3 linked regions of the Gloeothece verrucosa PCC 7822 genome follow. Each later gene encodes a partner of the first gene's protein in a complex. Links are inferred from orthologs where the notes say so. Each region holds a gene or a part of one and is shown in the gene's direction. Other genes may lie near its edges. The genes, in order: ndhC, nuoH and CYAN7822_RS17515.

Evidence for each region.
Region 2: the proteins of ndhC (region 1) and nuoH are in contact, whole or in part, in a cryo-EM structure (PDB 6KHJ), measured with the Thermosynechococcus vestitus proteins. The link is inferred for Gloeothece verrucosa PCC 7822 from one-to-one orthologs. Residues at the interface, in WP_126986108.1 of Thermosynechococcus vestitus: Gly6, Tyr7, Glu8, Tyr9, Phe10, Gly12, Phe13, Leu14, Ile16, Cys17, Ser18, Pro21, Ala24, Leu25, Ala27, Ser28, Leu31, Arg32, Pro33, Ser35, Arg40, Leu41, Thr42, Thr43, Tyr44, Glu45, Ile51, Gly53, Ala54, Trp55; in WP_126985484.1 of Thermosynechococcus vestitus: Gln8, Lys26, Trp29, Leu30, Pro33, Met34, Met37, Leu38, Leu83, Ile84, Phe85, Lys86, Glu87, Asp88, Val89, Leu90, Pro91, Ala92, Thr100, Ala104, Val107, Ile108, Phe111, Leu112, Tyr114, Ile115, Ile125, Ser126, Leu128, Phe133.
Region 3: the proteins of ndhC (region 1) and CYAN7822_RS17515 are in contact, whole or in part, in a cryo-EM structure (PDB 6ZJN), measured with the Thermus thermophilus proteins. The link is inferred for Gloeothece verrucosa PCC 7822 from one-to-one orthologs. Residues at the interface, in WP_096411116.1 of Thermus thermophilus: Glu45, Ser46, Asn48, Pro50, Ala51, Gly52, Glu53; in WP_223903221.1 of Thermus thermophilus: Met26, Thr27, Asn29, Gly31, Pro32, His34.

Annotation. Positions count from the first base shown.
Region 1 is NC_014501.1:5,460,823-5,463,882, reverse strand. Bases 135-3,036 are described here. They hold ndhC (photosynthetic/respiratory NAD(P)H-quinone oxidoreductase subunit C), read left to right. Parts: upstream 135-1,355; coding sequence 1,356-1,718; downstream 1,719-3,036. Other genes in these bases: CYAN7822_RS24475 (NAD(P)H-quinone oxidoreductase subunit J), read left to right, coding at 2,536-3,036; ndhK (photosynthetic/respiratory NAD(P)H-quinone oxidoreductase subunit K), read left to right, coding at 1,797-2,543; CYAN7822_RS24490 (LptF/LptG family permease), read left to right, coding at 135-1,096. Also shown: more of CYAN7822_RS24490, read left to right, coding at 1-134; more of CYAN7822_RS24475, read left to right, coding at 3,037-3,060. UniProt on the Escherichia coli protein: NDH-1 shuttles electrons from NADH, via FMN and iron-sulfur (Fe-S) centers, to quinones in the respiratory chain. The immediate electron acceptor for the enzyme in this species is believed to be ubiquinone.
Region 2 is NC_014501.1:2,801,480-2,804,560, forward strand. Bases 31-2,953 are described here. They hold nuoH (NADH-quinone oxidoreductase subunit NuoH), read left to right. Parts: upstream 31-894; coding sequence 895-2,013; downstream 2,014-2,953. Other genes in these bases: CYAN7822_RS12290 (ArnT family glycosyltransferase), read right to left, coding at 31-385; ndhI (NAD(P)H-quinone oxidoreductase subunit I), read left to right, coding at 2,060-2,650; CYAN7822_RS12305 (NADH-quinone oxidoreductase subunit J), read left to right, coding at 2,805-2,953. Outside these bases: more of CYAN7822_RS12290, read right to left, coding at 1-30; more of CYAN7822_RS12305, read left to right, coding at 2,954-3,081. UniProt on the Escherichia coli protein: NDH-1 shuttles electrons from NADH, via FMN and iron-sulfur (Fe-S) centers, to quinones in the respiratory chain. The immediate electron acceptor for the enzyme in this species is believed to be ubiquinone.
Region 3 is NC_014501.1:3,960,931-3,964,014, forward strand. Bases 98-3,023 are described here. They hold CYAN7822_RS17515 (NAD(P)H-quinone oxidoreductase subunit H), read left to right. Parts: upstream 98-932; coding sequence 933-2,114; downstream 2,115-3,023. Other genes in these bases: CYAN7822_RS17510 (hypothetical protein), read right to left, coding at 98-543; CYAN7822_RS17520 (hypothetical protein), read left to right, coding at 2,459-2,872. Also shown: more of CYAN7822_RS17510, read right to left, coding at 1-97; CYAN7822_RS17525 (hypothetical protein), read right to left, coding at 3,030-3,084.

The DNA of each region.
Region 1 (3,060 bases):
TATGGAATTATTCATCCCTTTTTTGTTTGGAATGGGATTGTTTACTTCTCTAGGAATTGCTATTGGGACTTTATTTGATATCGTTCGGAAAGTGACAGAATCGGGATTATCTATTAGCATTGCTTTGCAAATTTTGATGTTAAAAATGCCCGAGTTTGTTGTCTTAGCTTTTCCGATGTCAATTCTTTTAGCAACTCTAATGGGTTATAGCCGCCTTGCCAGTGATAGTGAATTGATTGCTTTCCGTAGCATTGGCATCAGTCCTTATCGGTTACTCGTCCCCAGTCTCATTCTCAGTTTGATGGTAACGGGAACCACCTTTTTCTTTAGTGATTATGTGGCTCCTCAAGCCACTCAACAGGCTAAAAGCATTTTAGCAGATGCTCTAAAACAAGATAAACCTTTACAAGTAGAAGATAATATTATATATCCTGAATATAAAAAAATTACTCAAGACAATGGACGAGATCAAACCATATTAACCCGTCTATTTTATGCTGAAAAATTTGATGGGCAACAAATGCAGGGGTTAACCATTTTGGATCGTTCTCAACCGGGAGTTAACCAAATTGTTACTTCTCAGTCAGCCATCTGGAATGTGGATCAAAATAGTTGGGATTTTTATAATGGAACAATTTATTTAATTGCTCCTGATGGCTCCTATAGAAATATTGTCAGATTTGAACATCAACAACTTGATCTGCCCAGAGCGCCGCTTGATATCGCTAAAAGAAAACAAAATCCAGCCGATATGAGCATCGCTGAAGCTAAAGAATATTTAAAAATCGTCAAGTTAAGTAAAAATGACCAGAGAGCGAGAAAAGTTGAAGTAAGAATTCAAGAAAAATACGCTTTACCTTTTGTTTGTATCGTATTTGGTTTGATCGGTTCTGCTATAGGATTAAAACCTCAAAATACCAATAAAGCTACCAGCTTTGGAGTCTGCATTGTGTTAATTTTCTCTTACTATTTACTCTCTTTTATAACGAGTTCGATGGGAATTTGGGGAATTGTTACGCCGACGGTATCCGCTTGGCTTCCTAATATTTTAGGACTGTTGGCAGCCATGAGTTTATTAGTCCAAACCGCTAAATAAAGCCACTCCCCCATAGCGCCTCAGCCAGAGCCATAGATAAATCTTAATAGAATTAATTTAAAAAACTACAGGACAATCCGGGTTAGCTCCTTGTCATCGGGAGCAGCACTGCTCACCAGTGAAAGTAAACCGAACCATAAAATCTTTAAAACAATAGCGTTAGAATAAAACCCTTATAATACATAATTAGTGAAGAAATATAAACATCAGTCTTTTCTGATGACTGGAGTGAGTCTAGCACAGGAGTAATAATTAAATCGTGTTTGTCCTCAGTGGTTACGAATATTTACTCGGCTTCCTACTAACTTGTAGCTTAGTGCCCATCTTAGCTCTAACCGCCTCAAAACTCTTGCGTCCCAGTGGTGGAGGCCCTGAGCGGCGTACTACCTACGAATCTGGGATGGAACCAATTGGTGGCGCTTGGATTCAATTCAACATCCGTTACTATATGTTTGCCCTAGTTTTTGTGGTGTTTGACGTGGAAACAGTATTTCTCTACCCTTGGGCAGTGGCGTTTAATCGTTTGGGAGTCTTGGCTTTTATTGAAGCCCTAATTTTCATTGCGATTCTAGTGGTGGCGCTCGTCTATGCCTGGAGAAAAGGCGCACTAGAATGGTCTTAGACGTTCTCCCCTTGGGGTGTCTTGCTCCCCGTCTTGATTTATTTGACTCCCTAGTTGTATTCTAACTTTGAAAAAACCATGAGTCCAAATCCAACCACTCAAAGCGATCTCTTCATTCAGCAACAAAAAGAACAGATCCTCAACCCGATCAATCGTACTAAAGTCACTCAAGACCTTTCTGAAAACGTCATCCTAACGACGGTTGATGACCTCTACAACTGGGCTAGACTTTCTAGTCTTTGGCCGATGTTGTATGGAACAGCTTGTTGTTTTATCGAATTTGCGGCTTTAATTGGTTCTCGCTTTGACTTTGACCGTTTTGGCTTAGTCCCTCGTTCTAGCCCCAGACAAGCCGATTTAATTATTACTGCTGGCACGATTACCATGAAGATGGGACCGGCCTTAGTACGGCTTTATGAACAAATGCCAGACCCTAAATATGTCATCGCTATGGGCGCTTGTACCATTACTGGCGGGATGTTTAGTAGCGACTCCACCACCGCCGTTAGAGGGGTAGATAAACTCATTCCCGTAGATGTGTATATTCCGGGTTGTCCTCCTCGCCCTGAAGCGATTTTTGATGCCATCATTAAATTACGCAAAAAAGTCGCTACTGATTCGATTCAAGTGCGTCCTGAACAAACCCATCGCTACTACAGCACTACTCACAAAATGAAAGAGGTTTCCCCCATTTTGACGGGTCAATACCTACGCTCTCAAACTCGTCAGGCTCCACCTTTAGAACTAACTGAAGCAATGGGAATGCCCGTTCCTCCCGCTTTATTGACCTCCAAGCAAGAAAAGGAAGTAGTAGATCGTGGCTGAAGAAAATAAACCCGAAAATGTAACCGAGGAACCCTCTCAAGAAACCGCCATTGTCGAAGCAGGACCAACTTCGAGTTGGTTAACGGAAAATGGTTTTGAGCATCAGTCCCTAGAAAAAGATCATTTGGGAATTGAACTGATTAAGGTCGATGCAGAGTTTTTACTGCCTATTGCTACGGCCCTTTACGCTTACGGGTTTAATTACCTTCAGTGTCAAGGCGCTTATGACCTTGGGCCGGGTAAAGAATTGGTCAGTTTTTATCACTTGCTCAAAGTTGAGGATAATGTAGATTCTCCCGAAGAACTCCGTCTAAAAGTGTTTTTGCCTCGCGATAATCCTAGAGTTCCTTCTGTTTATTGGATCTGGAAAGGAGCCGATTGGCAAGAACGAGAAAGTTTTGATATGTACGGCATTGTCTATGAGGGACATCCCAATCTCAAACGCATTTTGATGCCGGAAGATTGGGTCGGTTGGCCGTTGCGAAAAGATTATATTTCGCCAGACTTTTACGAGTTA
Region 2 (3,081 bases), 2.7 Mb from region 1 along the record:
AAGTCCCCAAAAAAGCAAGTTTTCGGCTGGTATTAGCTTCTCTGAGCAATCCATAAGTAGCGAGAATACCGATTAATCCTATAATTAAGGTTGAGCAGCGCAGGGCCGTGAAAGAAAAACCAAATGGCAGACAAAATAAAGCTCCCCACCAAACTTGTGAAAACAAATTCGTGGCTGTCCATCCTGAAAGTTCAAAGTCACCTTTCTCTAGAACAGACTGTACAGTTTTTGCATAAGCCCAGTCATCATTTAGAGGAAAATTTCCCCAAGGATTAACTAATAATACCATCCCAAGCCAACAGAAAATAATGAATAAAATAGCCTGTATTTCTGTCTTGTTTGATGGGGGGATGGATAAACGATTAAGTAATTTATTTTTCATCATCTAGATTGTCAATAATTTTAAACTATTGATTGGTGATTGCCGTAAAGTATATCAAAACAGGAGGCGGTTATCTCGCCCCGACTTTCGCCCCAAATATAACATCACCGAACATTTTACAAGATTATGTCGGTTGAAAAAGCCGCTAAACAGGTTATTTTACTCTAAAATTTTTTTTTTCGCCAATTTTTACCTATCTATGGGTCAATAGGCGGGTTGGGCCTATCTAGGTTTATAGTTGCCCCTCTAAAAGTTTGACCTTTAGCACTCCCAGAAGGGTTAGGGCGCGGCTAAAGAACGAACTGTAGCAAACTTAAAGCTTATCAATATTGCTCTTACTCGCATTGAGTTTAATTAACTACCCGCTTTAGAGTATATATTTTGGATGTGTTATTAACTATCGAAATTATAAGCAAATTTTCTCATTTCCTGACCGGTGTAGGAGTCAGACAACGATATACTAACTATGAAGTAGTAGAAAAATCTTCATAACTTAATTGAGATCGGCAACTATGAACGGAGGAATAGACCTACAAGGGACTTTTATAGAGAGTTTGACAGACTTGGGACTTGCCCCCGATGTCGCCAAAGTTCTCTGGATGCCCTTGCCGATGGTTTTAATGATTATTGGGGCGACAGTAGGAGTCTTGGTAGTAGTCTGGTTAGAACGAAAGATTTCTGCGGGTGCCCAACAACGTATCGGCCCAGAATATGCGGGGCCTTTAGGAGTTTTACAACCTGTAGCAGATGGATTGAAATTAGTTTTTAAAGAGGACATTATACCGACTAAGGCTGATCCTTGGTTATTTACTCTTGGACCTGTCTTAGTCGTTTTGCCGGTATTTGTCTCTTATCTGATCGTTCCCTTTGGACAGAATTTAGTCATCACTGATCTCAATGTAGGGATATTTCTCTGGATTTCTTTATCTAGCATCGCCCCTATTGGGTTGTTGATGTCGGGGTATGCCTCCAATAATAAGTATTCTCTTCTAGGAGGTTTAAGGGCGGCTGCCCAGTCTATTAGTTATGAAATTCCCCTCGCCTTATCGGTGTTGGCCATTGCGATGATGTCTAATAGCCTCAGTACCATCGACATCGTACAGCAACAATCCGGTTATGGAATTTTAGGCTGGAATATTTGGCGGCAACCGGCCGGCTTTTTAATCTTTTGGATTTCTGCCTTGGCGGAGTGTGAACGTTTACCTTTTGATTTACCCGAAGCTGAAGAAGAATTAGTGGCCGGCTATCAAACCGAATATTCAGGGATGAAGTTCGGCTTATTCTATGTGGGTTCTTACGTTAACCTAGTGCTGTCAGCGCTAGTTTTTGCGGTTTTATATCTTGGGGGGTGGGAATCTCCCGTTCCTTTAGATAAGTTAGCGAGTTGGTTGGGTGTGAATGAAGATAATGCCATTTTGCAGGTGATCACTGCTTCTTTGGGGATTATAATGACCCTGCTAAAGGCTTATTTTCTCATCTTTATTGCGGTTCTCTTACGTTGGACAGTCCCGAGAGTTCGCATTGACCAATTGTTAGACTTAGGCTGGAAGTTTCTTCTGCCGGTTTCTTTAGTGAACTTGCTGCTTACCGCCGCCCTAAAACTGGCTTTTCCCATCGCTTTTGGCGGCTAATTAGTGAACAGTTAATCGTTAATCCACTGACAACCAACAACGGACTATGTTTAACATTCTCAAACAAGTTGGAGATTACGCCAAGGAAAGTGTACAAGCGGCTAAATATATTGGTCAAGGACTTGCTGTTACCTTTGACCATATGCGTCGCCGTCCCGTTACTGTACAGTATCCTTATGAAAAGTTAATTCCCTCAGAAAGATTTCGGGGTAGAATTCACTTTGAATTTGATAAATGTATCGCTTGTGAAGTTTGTGTGCGGGTTTGCCCGATTAATCTGCCTGTGGTAGATTGGGAATTTAATAAAGCGATCAAGAAAAAAGAACTCAAACACTACAGTATTGATTTTGGAGTTTGTATTTTCTGCGGCAATTGTGTCGAATATTGTCCGACAAATTGCTTATCGATGACCGAAGAATATGAACTCGCTTCTTATGACCGGCACGAACTAAACTATGATAACGTTGCCCTTGGACGCTTACCCTATAAGGTCACTCAAGATCCAATGGTCACACCGTTGCGAGAATTAGGATACTTACCTAAAGGAGTCCTCAGTCCTCACGACTTACCAAAAGGCAGTCAACGCGCAGGTAAACGGCCTGAAGAAATTATCCAAGAAACGGAAACTGCACAATAGTTATTAGCATTAGTTCCTAGTCATTAGTCCCAAGTTATTAGTTATCAGTATAAAAGTCAAAAATAACCCCAGATCACTGAATGACTAATGACCCATGACTAATGACCCATGACTACTGACTAATGACCCATGACTACTGACTAAGGAGAAAAAAGTGCATATCGCTGAAGGTGTTCAAATAGTCTCATTTTTGATTTTAGCCGGGTTCTTGATTACGGCGGCTTTAGGAGTGGTTTTACTCTCTAATATTGTTTACTCGGCTTTTTTGTTAGCCGGTGTATTTCTAAGCATTGCTGGGATTTATATCTTACTCAATGCCGATTTTGTGGCGGCTGCACAAATTCTCATCTATGTTGGGGCGGTGAATGTTTTAATTCTCTTCGCTATTATGCTAGTGAATAAGCAAGAAGATTTTAAAACTGTGCCTAGAC
Region 3 (3,084 bases), 1.5 Mb from region 1 along the record:
CTCGCTTTCCCAATATCTTTTTTGATTGCGTTCAGAAACAAATATTGTATGTTTAGCACTCTCATAAATTTGTTTTAGTGTTGAAATAGAAAAACAATCATAAAAAACGTCAATTGTTTCAGCGAGTATATTAAAACCTTTAACAACTCTCTCAAGATCATCTTTATACTGACCTGTTTTTCCTTCATTAATAAAAAAAAGTGCCCCAAAAAGTCTAAAATAAGCTGTTGAATAATTCTTTAAATAGTATAAACTAATAGCTATAAAATTATCATTAAATTTATCAATGTACTGTTTATAATGTTGAAGTACTCGATTTAAATGCTCCGTTAGTTTTTCAAAAATAACGGTTTTTTGTTGATAGGATTTTGAGTTATCTTTTACTTGCTCTAGACAAAATTCTGTCTCATTGATTAAATTTTTAATTAATATTTTTTCAGAGACTTCGAGAATATCATCAAGATGTTCCTTTAAATATTCAATATTTTTTAAAATATCTGTAGTGAGATTATTTTCAAATCCTTTAAGTTGTAGGTCATACATAATAGATATTTCCTAAAGTTAAAAAAAGCAAATTCATTAATCATTAAAGGACACAGACTTACCTAACTTTTTTTCAAAAAGTCTTATTTTATAATAACAGCCGATTTTGCCTGACGAGCCGCTAAACCATTGAAAATTAATCATGATAGCTCAAGCAAGGGAAACAGTTTATTAAATCCGAGAAAGCGCACATCGCTGCGGAATGCCTGTCGCCTTTTTTCCCTATAAGTTACGAATGGGAGCAAGGACTCCCCTAACTAAACTCAATATTTTTGCTCAAAAGCGTCATTTCTAATTTTCAATCCCTTTATAATGATTTAAACAGAGGTGTCGATTGTCCGACATCAAGGTTAAAACGACATCACCAAAGTGTAGCAAGTCACTAGACCATGAAAATCGAAACCCGTACCGAACCCATGGTTCTTAACATGGGTCCCCACCATCCCTCAATGCACGGCGTTCTCCGTCTAATAGTCACCCTCGATGGCGAAGATGTAGTCGACTGTGAACCCGTCATTGGTTATCTTCACCGAGGGATGGAGAAAATTGCCGAAAATCGCACAAACATTATGTACGTTCCCTATGTTAGCCGTTGGGACTACGCGGCGGGGATGTTTAATGAAGCGATTACCGTCAATGCGCCGGAAAAATTAGCGAATATTGAAGTACCAAAACGGGCGCAATATATCCGCGTGATCATGTTGGAACTCAACCGCATTGCTAACCACTTATTATGGTTAGGCCCCTTTATGGCGGACGTTGGCGCTCAAACTCCCTTTTTCTATATTTTCCGAGAACGGGAAATGATTTATGACCTCTGGGAAGCCGCTAGCGGTTATCGCATGGTTAATAACAATTATTTCCGCATCGGTGGGGTAGCGGTAGATTTGCCCTATGGTTGGGTCGATAAGTGTGAAGACTTCTGTGATTATTTTGACCCGAAAGTGGATGAGTACGAAAGGTTAATCACCGATAACCCGATTTTCCGCCGCCGGGTTGAAGGGGTTGGCACTATTACCCGAGACGAGGCGATTAACTGGAGTCTTTCAGGCCCGATGTTACGCGCTTCTGGGGTGAAGTGGGATTTACGCAAAGTGGACCACTATGAATGTTATGACGATTTCGACTGGGAGGTTCACTGGGAAACGGGGGGTGATTGTTTTGCTCGTTACCTCGTTCGTATTCGGGAAATGCGCGAATCGGTGAAAATTATTCGTCAAGCTCTTAAAGGTCTGCCGGGCGGCCCCTATGAAAACCTGGAAGCCAAGCGCTTGATGGAAGGGAAAAAATCTCAGTGGAATGATTTTGAGTACCAATATATCGCTAAAAAGATTGCTCCTACCTTTAAAATTCCTGCTGGTGAACACTATGTTCGTCTAGAAAGCGGGAAAGGTGAATTAGGCATCTTTATTATTGGTAATGATGATGTTTTTCCCTGGCGTTGGAAAATTCGCGCGGCTGATTTCAATAATCTGCAAATTTTGCCTCATATTTTGAAAGGGGTAAAAGTAGCTGATATTGTCGCTATCTTGGGAAGTATCGACATTATTATGGGTTCTGTAGACCGTTAATTCCCTTTAAAACTTTTATTACTGTTATTTAGCCAGGGATTAAAGTCCCTGGTTATGGTTTAAATGGGCAGGGGAAACGAACAACCCAATAAGCAATAAGGATTAGTCCAAAAGTCGTAAAAAGTAGGCGATAACCTAGAGCGAAATTTTATTAAATTAGTTTTCTATTTTTTTAATATTTATTAATTAAATTGGTAACTTTCTATTCCTTTAGATAGAGTTTTATTTTTGGGTTTAAAATTTATCTAAAATTTTACTTTTGCCTGTGTTAATAAAACTTGTTAGCGTTCAATTCCCTTTTATCCTTCACCTAATACCTAGTTAAAAAAAGTGAGGACAATTTTATGAAAATTCGTTTTTTAAGTGGTTTAAGTGTGGCAGCACTTAGCCTTTGTTTAAGTTGGCCAGTTTTAGCTCAAAATTCTGCCAAACCTGACTCGGGAAATACATCTAACCCAAGCACTTCCGAGACGATGACAGAAGATACACCGTCTCAAACTCCTGAGCAACTAACACCAATGAATGATAAACCGTCGTCGCCTGATGGGTCTTCCTCTACTTCGGAAACTAACAGCGAATCTCAGCCGGGAACAAGTTCGGTTTCTCAGCCAAGATTGGAACAAATGACCAATACTTCTGGTGAAAATCCAAAACCGAGTTCTCAAACCATTGATCCTGTTCAAAATCCAACTAAACCCCAGGTAACCCCAACAACCACAAAACCCCAAAATTCGGTTCCTGATACGATTAAAAAATAACTTTTTACAAGTTATTGAAAGCTAATTAATTACTCTTTGTTTATTGAGTATGGGTGTAAAGAGCTTAGATGATCCTGCCTGATCAGCAGGATTTTTTTATTACACCTTAAATTTTATTCCCTGTTCCCTAAAATCCAGAACTTTGTCCCTCAGTAGTCTAGGAAATGCTATATTGAGGCTTATAAATTTTCCCAGGACTATGATCTGAGTTA